4 regions of the Rhizobium sp. BT03 genome follow, and region 1 is predicted to be linked to each of the others. Evidence: predicted binding sites of a transcription regulator. Region 1 holds the regulator's gene; each other region holds the start of a gene.
What was found. The regulator LexA, encoded in region 1, represses DNA repair genes until DNA is damaged. The targets are predictions, from matches to a motif close to TGTTCNNNNTGTGTTCNG.
Positions count from the first base shown of each region.

Region 2: the regulator LexA is predicted to act here: its motif matches at 2,776-2,793, upstream of QMO80_RS13780 (helicase-related protein).
Region 3: the regulator LexA is predicted to act here: its motif matches at 1,397-1,414, upstream of QMO80_RS20365 (ATP-dependent helicase).
Region 4: the regulator LexA is predicted to act here: its motif matches at 2,724-2,741, upstream of QMO80_RS09975 (ATP-dependent helicase).

Region 1 covers NZ_CP125640.1:636,075-640,452, forward strand. Annotated here, with positions in the region: gene kdsA (3-deoxy-8-phosphooctulonate synthase) at 1-205, opposite strand, end outside; gene QMO80_RS03080 (VOC family protein) at 205-1,098, opposite strand; gene lexA (transcriptional repressor LexA) at 1,295-2,014, shown strand; gene QMO80_RS03090 (ComEC/Rec2 family competence protein) at 1,995-4,378, opposite strand, start outside.
Region 2 covers NZ_CP125640.1:2,811,140-2,815,517, reverse strand. Annotated here, with positions in the region: gene QMO80_RS13780 (helicase-related protein) at 1-2,613, opposite strand, end outside; gene QMO80_RS13775 (DUF3309 family protein) at 3,408-3,563, shown strand; gene QMO80_RS13770 (glycine zipper domain-containing protein) at 3,591-3,851, shown strand; gene QMO80_RS13765 (hypothetical protein) at 4,040-4,198, shown strand; gene QMO80_RS13760 (beta-ketoacyl-ACP reductase) at 4,289-4,378, opposite strand, start outside.
Region 3 covers NZ_CP125640.1:4,193,341-4,197,718, reverse strand. Annotated here, with positions in the region: gene QMO80_RS20370 (VOC family protein) at 398-874, opposite strand; gene QMO80_RS20365 (ATP-dependent helicase) at 1,457-3,934, shown strand; gene QMO80_RS20360 (hypothetical protein) at 3,962-4,309, opposite strand.
Region 4 covers NZ_CP125640.1:2,017,463-2,021,840, reverse strand. Annotated here, with positions in the region: gene QMO80_RS09980 (enoyl-CoA hydratase/isomerase family protein) at 1-602, shown strand, start outside; gene QMO80_RS09975 (ATP-dependent helicase) at 616-2,676, opposite strand; gene QMO80_RS09970 (hypothetical protein) at 2,784-3,050, opposite strand; gene QMO80_RS09965 (BON domain-containing protein) at 3,227-3,487, shown strand; gene QMO80_RS09960 (hypothetical protein) at 3,546-3,809, shown strand; gene QMO80_RS09955 (DUF982 domain-containing protein) at 4,079-4,321, opposite strand.

The DNA of each region.
Region 1 (4,378 bases):
TCGCCTTGTCGAAGGAACTCTTGTAGACGAGGCCGATTCCGAGCTTGGCACAGAGCTCTTTCAGCGTGCCGGCAACCATGAAGGCATGGTCGCGGCTCTCCATCTGGCAAGGGCCGGCAATCAGCGACAGGCGGCCGCTATTGGAAAAGGTGACCTGGCCTGCGCCCTCGCCGATCCTGACTTCCGAATTCGTATCAGTGCTCATCATCTTTCCTCGAAGGCGAAAAGCGTGCCTTGCCCGGGCGCCGGCTTCACCAAAATGCGGTTGTTCTTGCGCGTGTATGTCACTCCGTTAGCAGCCAAATGCGCTTCTGTCACGGCAAGATCGGCAACAGTGAAGAGGATCGCCCGGCCGCGCAGACCGCGATCGGCGGATGAGACGGCGGCCTCGAAATAGGCCTCCAGTCCTTCCGATGTCATCAGGCTGATTTTCGCATTCGGCGCCGCGATATTGACCCCGAAACCGGTTTTCTCGACGGCCGATTGCGCCATGGCAAGGCTGACGAAGCCGGCGAAGGCGGCGGCATCGGGCGCGCTGAGCGCGATCTCGGCAATGCCGGTCACGCCATTGGCGTGTGTCTCCAGCGCGCCGCGGTCGGCCGGCAATGGATTGATGCGCTGGCAGGTGAAGAGAAAGAAATCGGGTGCCCGCAGATCGCCCGCAAAGGCCAGTTTGAAGCTGCCGACGCTTTCAGAACCATCCGGCATTTTCATCGGCCGGCTGAACTCCAGCATCTCGCCGGCGCTCGATCCGCCTGAAATGAAGCTTTGATGGTCGATGCCGGCATCTTCAGTGCCGAAAACCACCGCCGAAAGCCCCTCATCGCCGCAGCGGAAGCGGAAAGCGCGGTTGCGGGCGGTGAAGACATTGCCTTGCCGCGCCGATGCCTCGCTCTCCTCGACGCTCGCGATACCGAGCGGCTCCAGATAGGTCTTGTCGGCAAAGAAGACGCAGGCATTCTCCGTTCCGAAGGGATGGCGGGCGTCGGCGGCAACGGTGAAGCCGAGCTTGCCGAGCCTTTCGCGCGCCAGATCGATATTGACGACCGGCAGCACGACATGATCGAGCGGGTGCGGTTTGGCGGCATGCGTGTTCATGATATCCCCTTCTGCAATCGCGAAGAGATGTGCGACGGCGCTATCCTCAATGCAAGACATGGCGCCAATCCGGCGAATGAAAATAAAAATCTCAACGAGTTGGCGGCAAGTTTTACGGAAATTTAGCCACTTGCGGAACACATATGGAACATATAGTGTCTGTTCTGGATTTGTTTCAATCAGGGGTCACACGCCGATGCTCACGCGCAAACAACAGGAGCTTCTCCTTTTCATTCATGAGCGCATGAAGGAATCCGGCGTTCCACCGTCTTTCGACGAGATGAAGGATGCCCTGGATCTGGCCTCGAAATCCGGCATTCATCGCCTGATCACGGCGCTTGAGGAACGCGGCTTCATTCGCCGCCTACCGAACCGCGCCCGGGCGCTCGAGGTCATCAAGCTTCCCGAAGCTTACAGCCCCAGCATCCAGCCCCGGCGCGGCTTTTCGCCGAGCGTCATCGAGGGCAGCCTCGGCAAGCCCCAGCCGGTCGCCGCCCCCGCACCGGTCAAACCCGCCGCCGACAACGGCAACTCGGTCTCGGTGCCGGTCATGGGCCGAATCGCTGCGGGCGTTCCGATCTCGGCGATCCAGAACAACACCCACGACATCGTCGTTCCCTCAGACATGCTCGGCTCCGGTGAACATTACGCGCTGGAGGTCAAGGGCGATTCGATGATCGACGCCGGCATCTTCGACGGCGACACGGTGATCATCCGCAACGGCAGCACAGCAAGTCCCGGCGATATCGTCGTTGCCCTCGTCGACGACGAGGAAGCGACGCTGAAACGCTTCCGCCGCAAGGGCGCCTCGATCGCGCTTGAAGCGGCCAACCCGGCTTACGAGACCCGGATCTTCGGACCGGACCGCGTCAAGGTGCAGGGCAAGCTCGTCGGCCTCATTCGCCGCTATCATTGACGCTGGACGGGCCGGTTTCGGCAAAACTGTTGCTGCGCCAGTCATAGGCACGATGGCGCATCCACGGCCGCGACAGGCTCTCGAATGCGGTTGCGACCTCCAGGCCGGCGTCCGCGAAGCGCAATTCGACGGAACCGGACCTGCGCAGCGTCTCACCGGTGAAGAGCGTCGCGCCTGAGCGGCAGCCGTTGAACCGCAGGCGAACAGACGTCACGACAATATCCGCCGCGTCGCAGGCCGAACCGAGATAGGCGGCATTGTCGATGACCGTTATGACGCGGCCATTGCCAAGCCTCGATGTACACCAGGCCTTCTTGACGCAGGAAAAGCGGTTTGCTTCACCGCCCGCGGCGGCCGCCCGCATCGCCGTCCTCGCTTCGTTTTGCTGATCGCGGGAAAGCCTGACGCGGCGGTCTTCTCCCTCCGGAGGAATAGCGGGGCCGTCCAGCATTTTCGGCGGGTGATGCGTCGGCAGGACCAGCGCTCTCTGCCATTGGTCGAAGATGAAATCCGGCGGGTTTTCACGGTTGGAAGCCATTGCCGCCACTGCAACCAGCGCGACCAGGCTGCCATCCTCGGAAATCACCAGATCCGGCGGTCGAGGGGCCGGGAGAACCAGCAGGATGAGCGTCGAGACGGCGAGGATCGATGTGCCGGCATGGCGCAGCCGGGTGCGCAGCAGCGTCAGCAACAGGAAGCCTGCCACGGCGACGGCGAAATACCAGGCGGGCAGACGGCCGACGCCGATATCACCGCCCCAGCCGGACACCGTCTTGGCGACAGCGATCACCAGGTCGAGACCGAAGCCGACCACCTCCCAGAGCGGAGCGTCCAGACCGAACGGCATCAGCAACATCGCCAGCAGCCCGGCCGGCATGACGATGAAGGAGATGATCGGCATCGTCGCGAGGTTTGCCGGCAGGCCGTAAGCGGTCAGCCGATGAAAATGCTCGATCGAAAACAGCGCCGTGGAAAAACCGCCGATCAGCGAGGTCAGCAGGACGCCGCCGAAGAAACCGGCGACGGCCACGACCGGGCGGAAGATCGGCAGCTTGAGCAAGGCGTTTTCGCGGACGCGCCGATCCTTCCACAGCTGATAGCCCGATACCAGTGCCAATGTCGCGGCAAAGGACATCTGGAAGCTCGGGCCCAAGACTTCGGAGGGTGAAATGGCGATGATAACAAGCGCCGAGAGAACGACATTGCGCAGGCTGATCGACGGCCGATCGAAGAAGACGGCGATCAGCATGATGGCCATCATGATGAAGGCGCGTTCGGCCGAGACCCCGAAGCCGGAGATCAGAAAGTAGGCGGTGACGGCGATGAGCGCGCCAGCGGCTGCGATCTTCTTCGTCGGATAGGCCTGAGCGACAACAGGAAAGAGGCTGAGCAGCATGCGAAAGCCGACGAAGAAAATGCCGGCCGACAGCGCCATGTTGAGACCCGAGATCGCGACGATATGGGCAAGGCCCGACTGGCGCAGCGCCTCCGTCGTCGCATTCGAGATGGCGCGCCGCTCGTCGGTCACCAGCGCGGCGGCAAAGGCGCCGGTGTCGCCGGGCAGGATCGACCGTATGCGGTCGCCGATGCTGCTGCGCAGCCGGTAGAGCCATTCGAGCAGAGCGTCCGACGTCGATCTTGCCGCTTGCGGACCCGCCTCCAAATCCTTCTCCGGAGCGCCGTAGAAGAGGCCGTTGGCGCCGATGCCGTCGAAATAGGCGCTGAAGGAGAAGTCGTTGAGTTCGGGAAGTGCGGGGCCTGACGGCGGCGTCAGCCGTGCCCTGCCGGTGACGATGTCGCCGATCTCGAAAGGCGTGTCGGCGCCGCGGACAATCGCGGTTATGCGCCCCGGCGGCCGCTTCAACTCCGGCGCTTCAGTGCCGGTGAGCGCAAGAATGTAGCGCCAGCGCCCGCGGCCGTCGCCTTCGCGCCGTTCGACACGGCCGGTCACGGTCGTCGTCACCGAGGAATCGAGGATCACGGTCGAAGCCCGCCAGCTCTCGAACTGTGCGCAGAGCATGCCGCAAACCACCAGTGCAAGCGCCAGCAGCGTTGCCCGCAACGCCGTCCGGCTGCGGCCGGTCATGAGAACCGCGATCGTCAATACGGACAGCGAGAGCAGCGATGCAATGAGCGGAAAATCGGATGCCGCCAGAAACCAGAAGGCTGCGCCGGCGCCAAGGAAGACCGGTGAAAGCAGCAGCAGGCGGCCGTGATCCGCCTCCTCGCTCAGCATGTGCCTGCAGGCCCGCAGCGAATGCCGGGCTGCGGCCGGCAGCCGGTGGCGCCAGGGTGTCGCCGACTGCGTCCTTGCCGGTCGCGGCACCACGGCAGGCAGAGAAAAACCGGAGGGGCCGGCTGAGC
Region 2 (4,378 bases), 2.2 Mb from region 1:
CGAAGCCGCCTCGGTTGCGGATGGCTCGGCGGCAGTCTCTTCCGCCGCGCCGTCGGCATCGTCGTGATCGGCCTTTTCGGCCGTCTCGTCGGCGGGCGTTTCCGCGGTGGCAGCCGGCACTGAGGCCGCATCCTGCGTCGCAAGATGGGCCGATGCTTCTTCCGCCTTCACGGCATCGGCGCGATAGCCGAGACCCTTGAGGATTTCTTCCATGTCCTCGAGCGTCGCGCCGAGGATCGACAGCATCGCCGTCGTCGTCGTGAAGCGGCGACCGTCATAGGCGCCCTCCGGACGGTTGCTCTGACCCGGCTTCCACTGCAGCAGCGGACGGATGATATCGGCAAGCCGTTCGAGAATGTCGATGCGCACCGCGCGCTTGCCGAGGAAGCGGAAGCCGGCGAGCTTGTAGAACATCCGCTCATAGCTCGGATCGGTGACCACGGAGGTACGGCCGGCAGCCAGCACCGGAATGAGATCACCATAGCCCGGCTTGTCCAGACCGTCGTTCTTCAGCGCCCAGAGCAGCGTGATGAGCTCGGCCGGCGCCGGCTTCAGAAGCGCCGGGACGAAAATATGGTAAGCGCCGAAACGCACGCCGTAGCGGCGCATCGAGGCGCGTGCCTCCTGGTCGAGCGACTTGACTTCCTCGGTCACGTCGCGGCGGAACAGCACGCCGAGATTCTCGACGAGCTGGAAGGCAAGCCCCTTGGCCAGACCCTGCAGGTCCTCGGCGCGCGACAGATCGTCGAGCGGCTTCAGCACCGTGCTGATATGATGATTGACGAAGCGCTCGACACGGGCGGCGACATGATCGCGGGCATTGCCCGTCAACTGTTCGTCGGCCAGCAGAATCACGCGCGGACGCATGACGTGATCGCTGCCCGAAAGCCGCGCCACCGGGTCGCCGATCCAACGGATCAACCCATCCGAGCCGATCGCCAGGTCGCTGTTGCCGGCGGCATGGATTCGCGCCGCACGGGCCTCGAATTCGAGCGCGAGCGCTTTCTGCGACGCAGCCTGAACCGCCTTGGCATCCGGTCCGTCCGTTCCCGCCACCGGCGTGAAACGGAATCCGCTCAATTGCCCTACATGATGTCCTTCAACGAAGACATCGCCATTCACACTGATTTCAGCTTCCAGCATCGCATTCTCTCTCAGGCGCTTCATGAGCACAGATGTCCTGCGATCAACAAAGCGTTTCGTCAACCTTTCATGTAACGCGTCGGACAATCGATCTTCGATTTCCCGCGTCTTTTCCTGCCAGTGTGTCGGATCGGCAAGCCAACCGGGCCGATTCGAAACATAGGTCCAGGTTCTTATCTGCGCGATTCGCGCCGAAAGCGTGTCAATTTCCCCATCTGTCCGATCGGAGCGATGAACCTGCTCCGCAAGAAATTGCTCATTCACCGTGCCATAGCGGACGAGATCGGAAAAGAGGGTCGAGATAAGATCGGCATGTTGTGCCGGGGTGATACGCCGATAGTCGGGAAGCGCGCAAGCCTCCCAGAGTTTTTCGACGCGAGCCGGCCTGTCGGCAAGGTCGATGACCTCGGGATAACGTGAAAGCTGTTCGAGCGCCTGCTGGTCGACCGCAGGCAGCGCCCGCGTCAGCCCCGGCACGCGCGGCCCGGCCTCGAGGCTTGCCCGCAGGGATTGAATCGAGGAGAAGTCCATCTCGGTCGTGCGCCACTGCAAAACCTTGACGTTGTCGAATTCGTGCCCCTCGATGCGCTGGACCAGTTCCTCGTCGAAGGGCGAGACCTGTCCGGTGACGCCGAAGGTACCGTCGCGCACGTGCCGCCCGGCACGCCCGGCGATCTGGCCGAGTTCGCCCGGATTGAGATTGCGGAACTGGTAGCCGTCGAATTTCCGGTCCTGGGCGAAGGCGACATGATCGACATCGAGGTTGAGGCCCATGCCGATCGCATCGGTCGCCACCAGATATTCGACATCGCCGGCCTGATAAAGCGCGACCTGTGCATTGCGGGTGCGCGGGCTGAGCGCGCCGAGCACGACGGCCGCGCCGCCGCGCTGCCGGCGGATGAGCTCGGCGATGGCATAGACCTCGTCGGCCGAGAAGGCGACGATGGCCGAGCGCTGCGGCAGCCGGGTGATCTTCTTCTGCCCGGCGTAGAAAAGATGCGAAAGCCGCGGCCGCTCGACGATCGTAATGCCGGGCAGGAGCTGCTGCAGGATCGGCTGCATCGTCGCAGCACCAAGCAGCAGCGTTTCCTCGCGGCCGCGAAGATGCAGGATCCGGTCGGTAAAGATATGGCCGCGTTCGAGATCGCCGGCGAGCTGCACCTCGTCGATTGCGACGAAGGCGGCCTTGGTCTCGCGCGGCATCGCCTCGACGGTGCAGACCGAAAAACGCGCATTGGGCGGCGAAATCTTTTCCTCGCCGGTGACCAGCGCCACGTTCTGCGCGCCGACCTTCTCCACCACCCGCGTATAGACTTCGCGCGCCAGCAGCCGGAGCGGCAGGCCGATCACGCCGGTCCCGTGCGCAACCATGCGCTCGATGGCATAATGGGTTTTACCGGTATTGGTCGGCCCAAGCACCGCGGTTACACCGCGTCCGCTCAGAATCATCGGCTGCGAAGTCAGAGTCATGGTCCATGCAAATGAGGCGGGCAGCCCCCAGGAATAGAGTGCTTCCGCGAGGGAAGCCAGAGAACACATGGACAGCCGCCGCCGCAAACGCAAGGGCAGATTTCAAAATGCTTCGGGGAATACGACCTTTGCGAGTCGCGCGGAGCGCCCGGATCTGCGATTCGGAACAGCGTGAGAACGAATCAGCGACGAATCGCTGACTCCTGCTGATTCAGCTTTTGTTCACGGCTAAGTATTGATTTTGAATCACTTTTTCCCACTAGATGCTGAATCGCCGGACTCCCTCCTCTTCGCATTTTCGTCGTCGCGAACAATGATTCCGTCCGCCGGCGGACAATCGAAAATTGTGCCCGAAATTAACCTACCGACCAAAGCCGGAACGAATCGGCGACGAATCGCTGACCCTGCCGTTTTCGCCTTTCGTTCACGGCCACATCTGGTGGCGAAATTCAGTCCATGCGCTAGATGCGGATCGCCGATGGCTTTCCCTGTTCCGCCTTATCCCATGGGCATTAATCTCTAGGAAGACGGATTCAGATTTCGTTAAGATCGAAGGGGCGATGGCGGCGTCCCGATCAAAAACGGAACGAATCGCTGACGAATCGGCGACATCGGGACCTTCTCGCTTTGTTCACCGCAACATGTTGTATTCAAAGGATTTTTTAACCATAGGAGCAAGTTTCGATGGGGCGCAGGTCAAGACGCGACACATTTCCTGGCTTAACCGGGAACAAAAATCGCCAATGCGTGTTTCTCGTCCATTCAGATTGCGGACGAAATGAAGGAAAAACACCATGCTTGGCACGATACTTCTTGTGATCCTCATTCTGCTCTTGATCGGAGCCTTGCCGAATTGGGGTTATAGCCGTGGCTGGGGCTATGGACCTTCTGGCGGTTTGGGGCTAGTTCTCGTGATTATCATTATCCTTGTACTCATGGGCCGCATCTAAAGGCCAACAAACCTGGGGAGTTACGACATGATGAAGAAGATTGTTCTTATTGGTGCGCTCGTCGGCGCCCTGGCATCCTGCACGGCGACCGAGCAGGGCACGGCGATCGGCGCCGGCACCGGCGCGGTCATCGGCGGTGCCGTCACCAACAGCTGGGGTGGTGCCGCCGTCGGCGCCGTTGCCGGCGGTCTGACCGGCGCCCTCATCGGCCAGTCGGTCGAACGCCGCGGCTATTGCGTCTATCGCGACCGCTACGGCCGCCGCTACGAGGCTCGTTGCCGCTACTGACCGGCAAAAGCATATCGGACTTCCCAACGGGCGCTTCGGCGCCCGTTCTTCTTTGCCCGCCTGTCAACACGGTGTTGACGATCGGTCGCGAAAGCCAAACCTACCGACCTCCGTCAGGCAGGCGCATATTTCCTTCATGAGCGCATGGGCAGGCGAAGCCGCCCGGCGCATCTGAAAGGAACGTTTCCATGGGTCAGATTTTCCTGAATTCCGCCGTCGCCATTCTCATCGCCTTGGCTTTCCTGACAACCGCAATCTCAGCTCTTCGCGGCCAGGATCGCTCGCCGCAGCGCGTGCCGGTCAAGATTCCGCCATGGCGTCACCCGAACGCCGGCGACCGCTCCTGAACCTCTCAGGAGGGCATCCATACAAAAAGCGATAGCGCATCCGGCAGGACACGCTATCGCTTTCAAATCGATTGCGATTTTCGAGGTAGGTTAGACGAAGAACTGCCCGCCATTGGCCGTCAGCGTCGAGCCGGTGATGAAGCCGGCATCGTCGGAGGCGAGGAAGGTGACGCAGCGCGC
Region 3 (4,378 bases), 940 kb from region 1:
AAGGTTTATGCCGCAGGCTCTAAGCCGTATAACCATCGAGATGGCTACGGCGTTCCTAAGAATCAATAATTTCGTAGGTATATTCGACGCTCACCGGCTATTTCTTGCAACGCACAAAAACGTGCATTCACCGGTTATTTTTACTCTACGAAACTGTTTCTCATTATAGTTGAAAAAAGCACCCTTGCGGTATCAGCACATTTCGCGACGTGACAGAAAGATGAAAAGGGTGTGCAATGTCGCCCGTGATTCGAGTTCCGGAAAAATCGACGATTGGCAGCCAGATCTGCTCAGAGTCGATGCTGGGACGGCATGTGCCGATCCCCGCCTGACACGATGGAAACGGCCGCATCCCGGCCGTCAGTCCATCGTTCGATCATCCGCCCGCGGGCGCAAATCAGCCGTTGAATGCCTTCTCCAGCGCAGCGACATCGATCTTGACCATGCCGAGCATCACCTCGGTCACGCGCCTTGCCCGCTCGCGGTCGTCGTCGGCGACCATCTCGGCAAGCATGCGCGGCACGATCTGCCAGGATAGGCCCCAGCGGTCCTTCAGCCAGCCGCAGGCCTCCGGCGTGCCGCCATTGGCGAGGAATGCGTCCCATATCCGATCGATCTCGGCCTGGTTTTCCAGCAGAATCGCGATCGAGAAGGAATGGTTGAAACTATCGAGCGGGCCGGCCTTCATCGCCAGGAAGGCCTGGTCGCCGAGCGTGAACTCGATCAGCTCGACGCTGCCGGGGGGCCCGCTCGGCGTTTCCGCCGGAAGGATGGTGGTGCGGCCGATGCTGGAATCCGGGATAATGGACACATAGAATTCGACGGCTTCGCGCGCGTGCTCCGCGAACCAGAGATTTGAAACGACCTTCGTCATGATGCAGCCTCCTTGCTGACGGTGGATCCGGACCACTGTCCGATGATCCAAGGACGCCCCGCCTGCGCGGCTTCCGACAGAGTGCGGCTGAAATTTTTCCGTCGTGTCGCCGCTGTCCTAGAGCCTTTCCTGGTTAGATTGAAGCATTCTGCCGGAGCAGGTTTTCGTCAGGGCAGAGGCGATTGGCGACGGGCATACCCCAGGTACGGCCGAGCCGATCGCCTCTGATACTGGCGGAAAGATGCCCGGCCCTCCGGCCACACCGCTTCGCCGCGGCGAAGCGATCAGTGCGGCCGGCGCTTTAGAGTCTTGCAGATTTGCTTGGCAAATCTGCGGGAGGGTTGGCTGAAACGGGCCGGCTGATCGACCGGCCGGCTTGGCCGTAGAGCTGGGCTACGACGCGCGCCGGCCGGTCGACCATCCGACTCCGTTTGAGCCAACAGAATGCTTCAATCTAACCAGGAAAGGCTCTATCCAGCAGCCCTGCCGCCATGCGCAAACCCCTTGGGATAGCGGCGGCCCGGGAATGAAAGCAGAACATCTTTTCTGGTCTTTCCTTCCCGAATCACTACATTACGCGCCATGAGCAATAGTTTCGACGATATTCCCTTCTTCGACGAAGAGCCGGCCGAGATGGCGCGCAAGCCGCAGCCACCCGCCGCACCCGCCGGAAGAGTGCCCGCCGGCGGCGGTATTGCCGCCCGCGCCATGGCGGCCCGCGACGGTGGCAGCCGGCCGGATTATCTCGCCGGGCTGAACCCCGAGCAGACCGAAGCCGTCGAAACTCTGGAAGGCCCGGTCCTCGTGCTTGCCGGCGCCGGCACCGGCAAGACGCGCGTGCTGACGACCCGCATCGCCCATATCCTCAATACCGGCCGCGCCTTCCCCTCGCAGATCCTCGCCGTCACCTTCACCAACAAGGCCGCCCGCGAGATGAAGGAGCGCATCGCGCTGCTCGTCGGCGGCGCGGTCGAAGGCATGCCCTGGCTCGGCACCTTCCACTCGATCGGCGTCAAGCTTCTGCGCCGCCACGGCGATCTCGTCGGCCTGCGCTCCGATTTCACCATTCTCGATACCGACGACGTCGTCCGCCTGATCAAGCAACTGATCCAGGCCGAAGGCCTCGACGACAAACGCTGGCCGGCCAAGCAGTTCGCCGGCATGATCGACACCTGGAAGAACAAGGGGCTCGGCCCGGCCGATATCCCCGAGGGCGATGCCCGCGCCTTTGCCAACGGCCGCGGCCGCGATCTCTATTTCGCCTATCAGGCGCGCCTGACGACGCTGAATGCCTGCGATTTCGGCGACCTGCTGATGCATCCGATCGCGATCTTCCGCAAGAACCCGGATCTCCTGAAGGAATATCACGGCCGCTTCCGCTATATACTCGTCGACGAGTACCAGGACACCAACACCGCGCAATATATGTGGCTTCGGCTCCTTGCCCAGCGCACCAAGGGCGAGCCGCAGAACGTCTGCTGCGTCGGCGACGACGATCAGTCGATCTATGGCTGGCGCGGCGCCGAGGTCGACAACATCCTGCGCTTCGAGAAGGATTTCCCCGGCGCCAAGGTCATCAAGCTCGAGCGCAACTACCGCTCGACCGAACATATCCTCGGAGCGGCCGCCCATCTGATCGCCCATAATGAAGGGCGGCTTGGCAAGACGCTGTTCACCGACCGCTCCGATCCTGAGGACGTCAAGGTGCAGGTGCACGCCTCCTGGGATTCGGAGGAGGAAGCCCGCGCCATCGGCGAGGAGATCGAGCAGCTTCAGCGCGGCAAGCATCTGCTCAACGATATGGCGATCCTCGTTCGCGCCTCCTTCCAGATGCGCGAATTCGAAGACCGCTTCGTCACTCTCGGTCTCAATTACCGCGTCATCGGCGGCCCGCGCTTCTACGAGCGCCTCGAAATCCGCGATGCCATGGCCTATTTCCGCCTCGTCGCTCAAGCCTCCGACGACCTCGCCTTCGAGCGCATCATCAACACGCCGAAGCGCGGTCTCGGCGATACGACGGTGCGCGCCCTGCACGATTATGCGCGAGCCCGCGATATCCCGATGCTTGCGGCAGCCGCCGACATCATCGAAACGGACGAATTGAAGCCGAAGGCGCGCAAAGCCCTCTTCGACGTGATTCAATCTTTCCGCCGATGGCAGGAACTGCTTGAAAACACACCGCATACCGAACTCGCCGAGCAGATCCTCGAAGAGTCCGGCTATACCGACATGTGGAAGAACGACAAGAGCGCCGAAGCGCCCGGCCGCCTTGAGAACCTCAAGGAACTGATCCGCTCGATGGAAAGCTTCGAGTCGATGCGCGGCTTTCTCGAGCACGTCTCTCTTGTGATGGATGCCGAGACCAACGAGAACCTCGATGCCGTCTCGATCATGACGCTGCACTCGGCCAAGGGCCTGGAATTCGACACCGTCTTCCTGCCGGGCTGGGAGGAAGGCCTCTTCCCGCATCAGCGCTCGCTCGATGAAAGCGGCCGCGCCGGCCTGGAGGAGGAACGCCGCCTCGCCTATGTCGGCATCACCCGCGCCAAGCGCCGCTGCCACATCTGGTTCGTCTCCAACCGCCGCATTCACGGCCTCTGGCAATCGACCCTGCCCTCGCGTTTCCTCGACGAGCTGCCGGAGACCCATGTCGAGGTCGCCGAAATGGAACAGAGCTATGGTGGCTATGGCCGTGGCGGCTACGGCCAGTCCCGCTTCGACAAATCAGAACCCTTTGCCAATTCCTATTCCACCCCCGGCTGGAAACGCGCCCAGGCCAACAAGACCGACGCCACGCGCGACAATTGGGGCAGCCGCTCCGGCCACGCCGTCGAACGTATCGGCTATGGCGAAAGCGGCCCGAAGGGACGGACGATCGACGGCGAGCTGGTGGCAAAATCCACCTCGTCGGAACCTTCACGCTTCACCCTCGGCGACCGCGTGTTCCATTTGAAATTCGGCAACGGCAACATCACCGGCATCGAAGGCAACAAGCTGACGATCGAGTTCGACCGGGCTGGGCAGAAGCGGGTGCTGGACGGGTTCGTCGAGCGCGTCTGACAATCCGCCGGCGCGACGCGAGAACCGTCACCCGAGCATTCGCATGCTTCCCAGACCGAGGATATCGTTCATCAGGGCGATGCCCATGCCGACGGCCACGATCGACAATCCGATCAGGAAGAGCCGGCGCGACCGGTCATATTTGACGGCAAGCAGCGAGTCCCGCGCCAAAAGATCGGCAAACACCTTCACCTGAATGGCGATGCCGACGGTCAGGAACGACATCGGCAGCAGATCGATGCGGCTCCAGTCATTGGGATTGGAAACCCAGAGGCTGATGAAATTAAGAGAGAAACCGAGGATGATCCCGGTCGCCGTCAGCGATCCGTTGCGGAACGTCGCATCGATCTTCTCGTTCGGCTCTGCCTCGGACATGGTTTCGCTTCCGGCTTGCGTCTGAGCAAGAAAGGCAGAAATCGCGGCCGGGAGCAAGATCGCCCTCGC
Region 4 (4,378 bases), 1.4 Mb from region 1:
TGCTGCCGAAGGCGCCCGGCGAGGCCGGAACATGGCTCGGCCTGACCGGGCTCGATATCGGTGCCGCCGACGCGATCCATGCCGGGCTTGCCGATCTGCAGATCGCCTCGTCGCGGCTCGGCGCGGTGATCGAGGCGCTGTCGGCCCTGCCGCGCGGCAGCGCGTCCAGCGATGTCGATACCCTCTTGCGGGGGCTTGCGGAGCCTGCCGGAGAAAGCCGGCTCAGGCAGAATGCGGCGATGATCGATCGCGCCTTTCGTTTCGACAGCGTCGAGCAGATCCTGGCAGCCCTTGCCGGGGAGGAGGGCGACTTCGCCGCCGAGACCCGCCGGGTGCTGCTGACACGTTCGCCGACCAGCCTGAAACTCGCTTTGGCGCTGCTGAGAGCCGGCCGCCGCAGCGCCTCGCTTGCCGAGTGCCTCGGCCGCGAACTCGGCGCCTGCCTGCAGATGCTGGATAATCCGGATTTCTTCGAAGGCATCCGCGCCGCCGTCATCGACAAGGACCGCAATCCGAAATGGTCGCCGGCAAGTGTCGAGGCCGTCGAGGCGGCAATGGTCGAGCGTTTCCTGAAACCGGCCGAACCGCCACTATCTCTCTGAGACGATACTCGATTTATCGCCACATGCCGCGCATGCGGGCGCCGACATCGATGCGCATCTGCCGCACATGCGCTTGCGCGGCGGTCTCCGATTTCACCTGCGGCCAGCTGCAGGCCTCGAAGAATTGCAGCAGTGTTGCCGGAATGAAGCGGCTGCGCGAGGCATAGACGTGCCGGTCGCCCTGCGCATTCTGCCCGTAGGTGAAGAAGCGTTGCGGCACGACGAGGTCGAGGCTGTCGCGGGCACGGGTCATCGCCACGTAGAGCAGCCGGCGCTCCTCCTCGATTTCGGCGCTGGCGCCGACGGCGAGATCGCTCGGAATGCAGCCGTCGACGACATTCAGCATGAAGACCCTCGTCCATTCCTGGCCCTTGGCCGAATGAATGGTCGAGAGGATGAGATAGTCCTCGTCGAGCAGCGGCACGCCGGCCTGGTCGCTGGTCGCATCCGGCGGATCGAGCGTCAGCTCGGTGAGGAAACGTTCGCGCGAGGCATAACCGCCGGCAATCTGCTCGAGCTGCAGGAGATCGGCCTGCCGGGTCGCCGCATCCTCGTGCAGCCGTTCCAGATGCGGCGCATACCATTGCCGTGCCAGCTCTATTTCCGCCGGCCAGCCGGCCTTGCCCGCCTTCATCTCCTGCAGCATGGAAACGAATGCCGTCCAGTCCTCGCCGGAGCGCGGCGGCGCCGGCATTTCGGCCAGCGCCGTTATCGGGCTCGCGTCCTCGGCCATCAGGTCGAGCGCCTTCTGCGCCGTCGACGGCCCAACACCCGGCAGGATCTGCATCAGCCGGAAGCCCGCCACCCGGTCGCGCGGGTTCTGCGCGAAGCGAAGGGCGGCCAGCATGTCCTTGACATGGGCGCTGTCGAGAAATTTCAGCCCCCCGAATTTGACGAAGGGAATGTTGCGCCGGGTCAGCTCGACCTCCAGCGGCCCGCTGTGATGCGAGGCGCGGAACAACACCGCCTGCTGCTTGAGCTTGAGGCCTTCCTCGCGATTGTCGAGCACCATGTCGGCGACATAACGTGCCTGCTCGGCCTCGTCGCGTACCGTGACCAGGCGCGGCCGCTCGGAGGATTGCCGCTCGGTCCACAGATTTTTGGTGAAGCGCTCGGAGGCAAGATCGATGACGGCGTTGGCGGCTGTCAGGATCGGCTGCGTCGAGCGATAGTTGCGGTCGAGCGTGACGATATTGGCGGGCGGGCTGAAGGCGGCGGGAAAGTCGAGAATGTTGCGCACCGTCGCTGCCCGGAAGGAATAGATCGACTGCGCATCGTCGCCGACGACCGTCAGCCCCTGGCCTTGGGGCTTCAGCGCCATCAGGATCGAGGCCTGCAACCGGTTGGTGTCCTGATATTCGTCGACGAGCACATGGTCGAAGCGGCTGCTTATATCCTCGGCGATCACGCTCTCGCCGACCATTTGCGCCCAGTAGAGCAGCAGGTCGTCGTAATCGAGCACGTTCTGGCTCTGCTTGGCCTCGACGTAGCAGGCGAAAAGCTCGCGCAGCTGTTTCTCCCAGGCCGCGCACCAGGGAAAAGCGTCGCGCAGCACCTGGTCGAGCGCCGTCTCCGAATTCACCGCCCTGCTATAGATGGCAAGGCAGGTGCCCTTGGCTGGAAACCGGCTTTCCGTTTTGGAGAAACCGAGATCGTGCCGGATGAGGTTCATCAGGTCGGCGCTGTCTTCGCGGTCGTGAATGGTGAAATCGGCATCGAGGCCGATCTGCTGGGCATAATCGCGCAACAGCCGCGCGCCGATGCCGTGGAAGGTGCCGGACCAGTTGAGCGCATCGGCCATGATACCGGCATTTGCACCCAGCACATCGCGGCAGATGCGCTCGACGCGGCGCGCCATCTCGGCGGCGGCCCGCCGCGAGAAGGTCATCAGCAGGATGCGGCGCGGATCGGCGCCCTTGACGATCAGATGGGCGACCCGATGCGCCAGCGTATTCGTCTTGCCCGAACCGGCGCCGGCAATGACCAGCAGCGGCCCGGCAATATGGCTGCCGTCGGTGAGCGTGCCATGCTCGACGGCCATGCGCTGCTGGGGATTGAGCTTTTCGAGATACATCCAGCCGTCCGGTCGGGCTTCCGCAGAATCACTGCGGAAAGATTAGATGTTCCTTGAATGTTCGCGATTTCAGCCGCTGTCAAGCATTCTGGCGCAGGAGGGGTGCCTCAATCGGGGAAATCCGGCCCTACCACGCGCCGCACCAGCTTCAGGCTGCGATCCGGCTGAAGAATGTAGGTTTCCTCGACGCGCTGGCCGGTCCCGTCGTAGAACTGGTGGTGGACGGCGCTGCCGACCGGCGATTTGGTGAGCTTCGTCCGCGGCTGGCCGCCATAGGTGATGCTGCCGGGAATGGGATCCAGCGCCGGCGTATCGGCTGACGTGCAACCGGCGAGCAAGACCCCGGCAAACAAAGCGGGCAGCAGCACTTTCATTGTCGTCATCCCTCTTTCGGCTGCGACTAAATATGGAAAGCGCGGCACCTTCCGCCAAGGGCAGGCCACACCGGGTCCTGTAGAAATGCGCGCGAATATCCGGTCGAGACCGGCGGACCGCAACGAAAGCGCTGTTGCGGCGTTAACCTGACATACCAACTTCAGGAGACGCTTCAGTGACCGGGTTTCCTGTATTCCCCGACCATGACGAACCCGGCCGGCAGGGCCATGGCGATGCGGCGACACGCGCTTCGGTGGAGAGCGCTCTTCATGCCGCCGCAGATCTCGACGCTGAGGAGATTACCGTCGGCATGCTCGGTTCCTATGTCATTCTCGACGGTTTCGTGCGCCGGCGCGGCGATGTCGAGCGGGCGGTCGCGATCGCCGAGAGCATCGTCGGCCGAAGTTATGTCCATAGTCGCCTGTTGCGGCGCTGAGGGAACCAAGTGCCCTTCCGCGGGTTGAAATGCCGGATCGAAACGCTGGAGACCCCTCATGCAGTCGCTTCCTCGCCTCTTGGCAGTCATCACCATGATATCGGCCGGCGTTTTTGCCGGTTCCGCTTATGCCTCGCTGGAAACCGGCACAAATTATTCGGCGCTGCCGAAGGACCAGGTCGCCCTCAATGAATATACCGGCGCCATCGCCTGCACGCCGGCAGAACCGCAGTATCTCCCCTCCTTCATCCGCGCCGGCGATGGCACGATCATCGGCGTCGGTTATATCGAGGTGGAAAGTGAGGGTGGCGCGGACTGCTGAAAATAGTCCTGCCCAAACGAGGCTCGCCTGCGTTCCCGCAGAGGTGACGAGCCTCTGACCATCATCATGATGGCTGCGTGTCTTTTATGAATAGACTTATCCCGGGCACAACGCCCGTTGCACCAAAACCCGCCATAGGTTCGATGCAGGGTTAAGTAAATTAAAGCGTCGCACCGTTCCGGCACACTCCGTTTACGGAAATGCCGGCCGAAGGACCCAGTTCATCGTGGCGGAGCGTGCTTCCGCGTCCTGTCGGACGCTTGGGCGCTCTAATGCAACTTCAGCTTCGCCTCTTCGGCCGCAGCCAGGAATTCGGCTCGTGCTTCCTCCACGCTCTTGCGCCCATCGAGTGCTGCCCGGCAGGTGCTGCGCGCCTTGATATAACGCAGCCCCCGCGAGTTCGGCCAGAAATCCGCCAGGCATTTCAGCGCATCGAACGGCCCGCTGACCGTTCGCGCGTCGGCATCTTCGAAACCGACCTTGACCGGGCTGTCCCATTTTTCAGTTGCCATCAATGCTCCTCCACGATTGTCGACAGAAACAAAGGGTGCAGCGCCTCCCTATTCCTC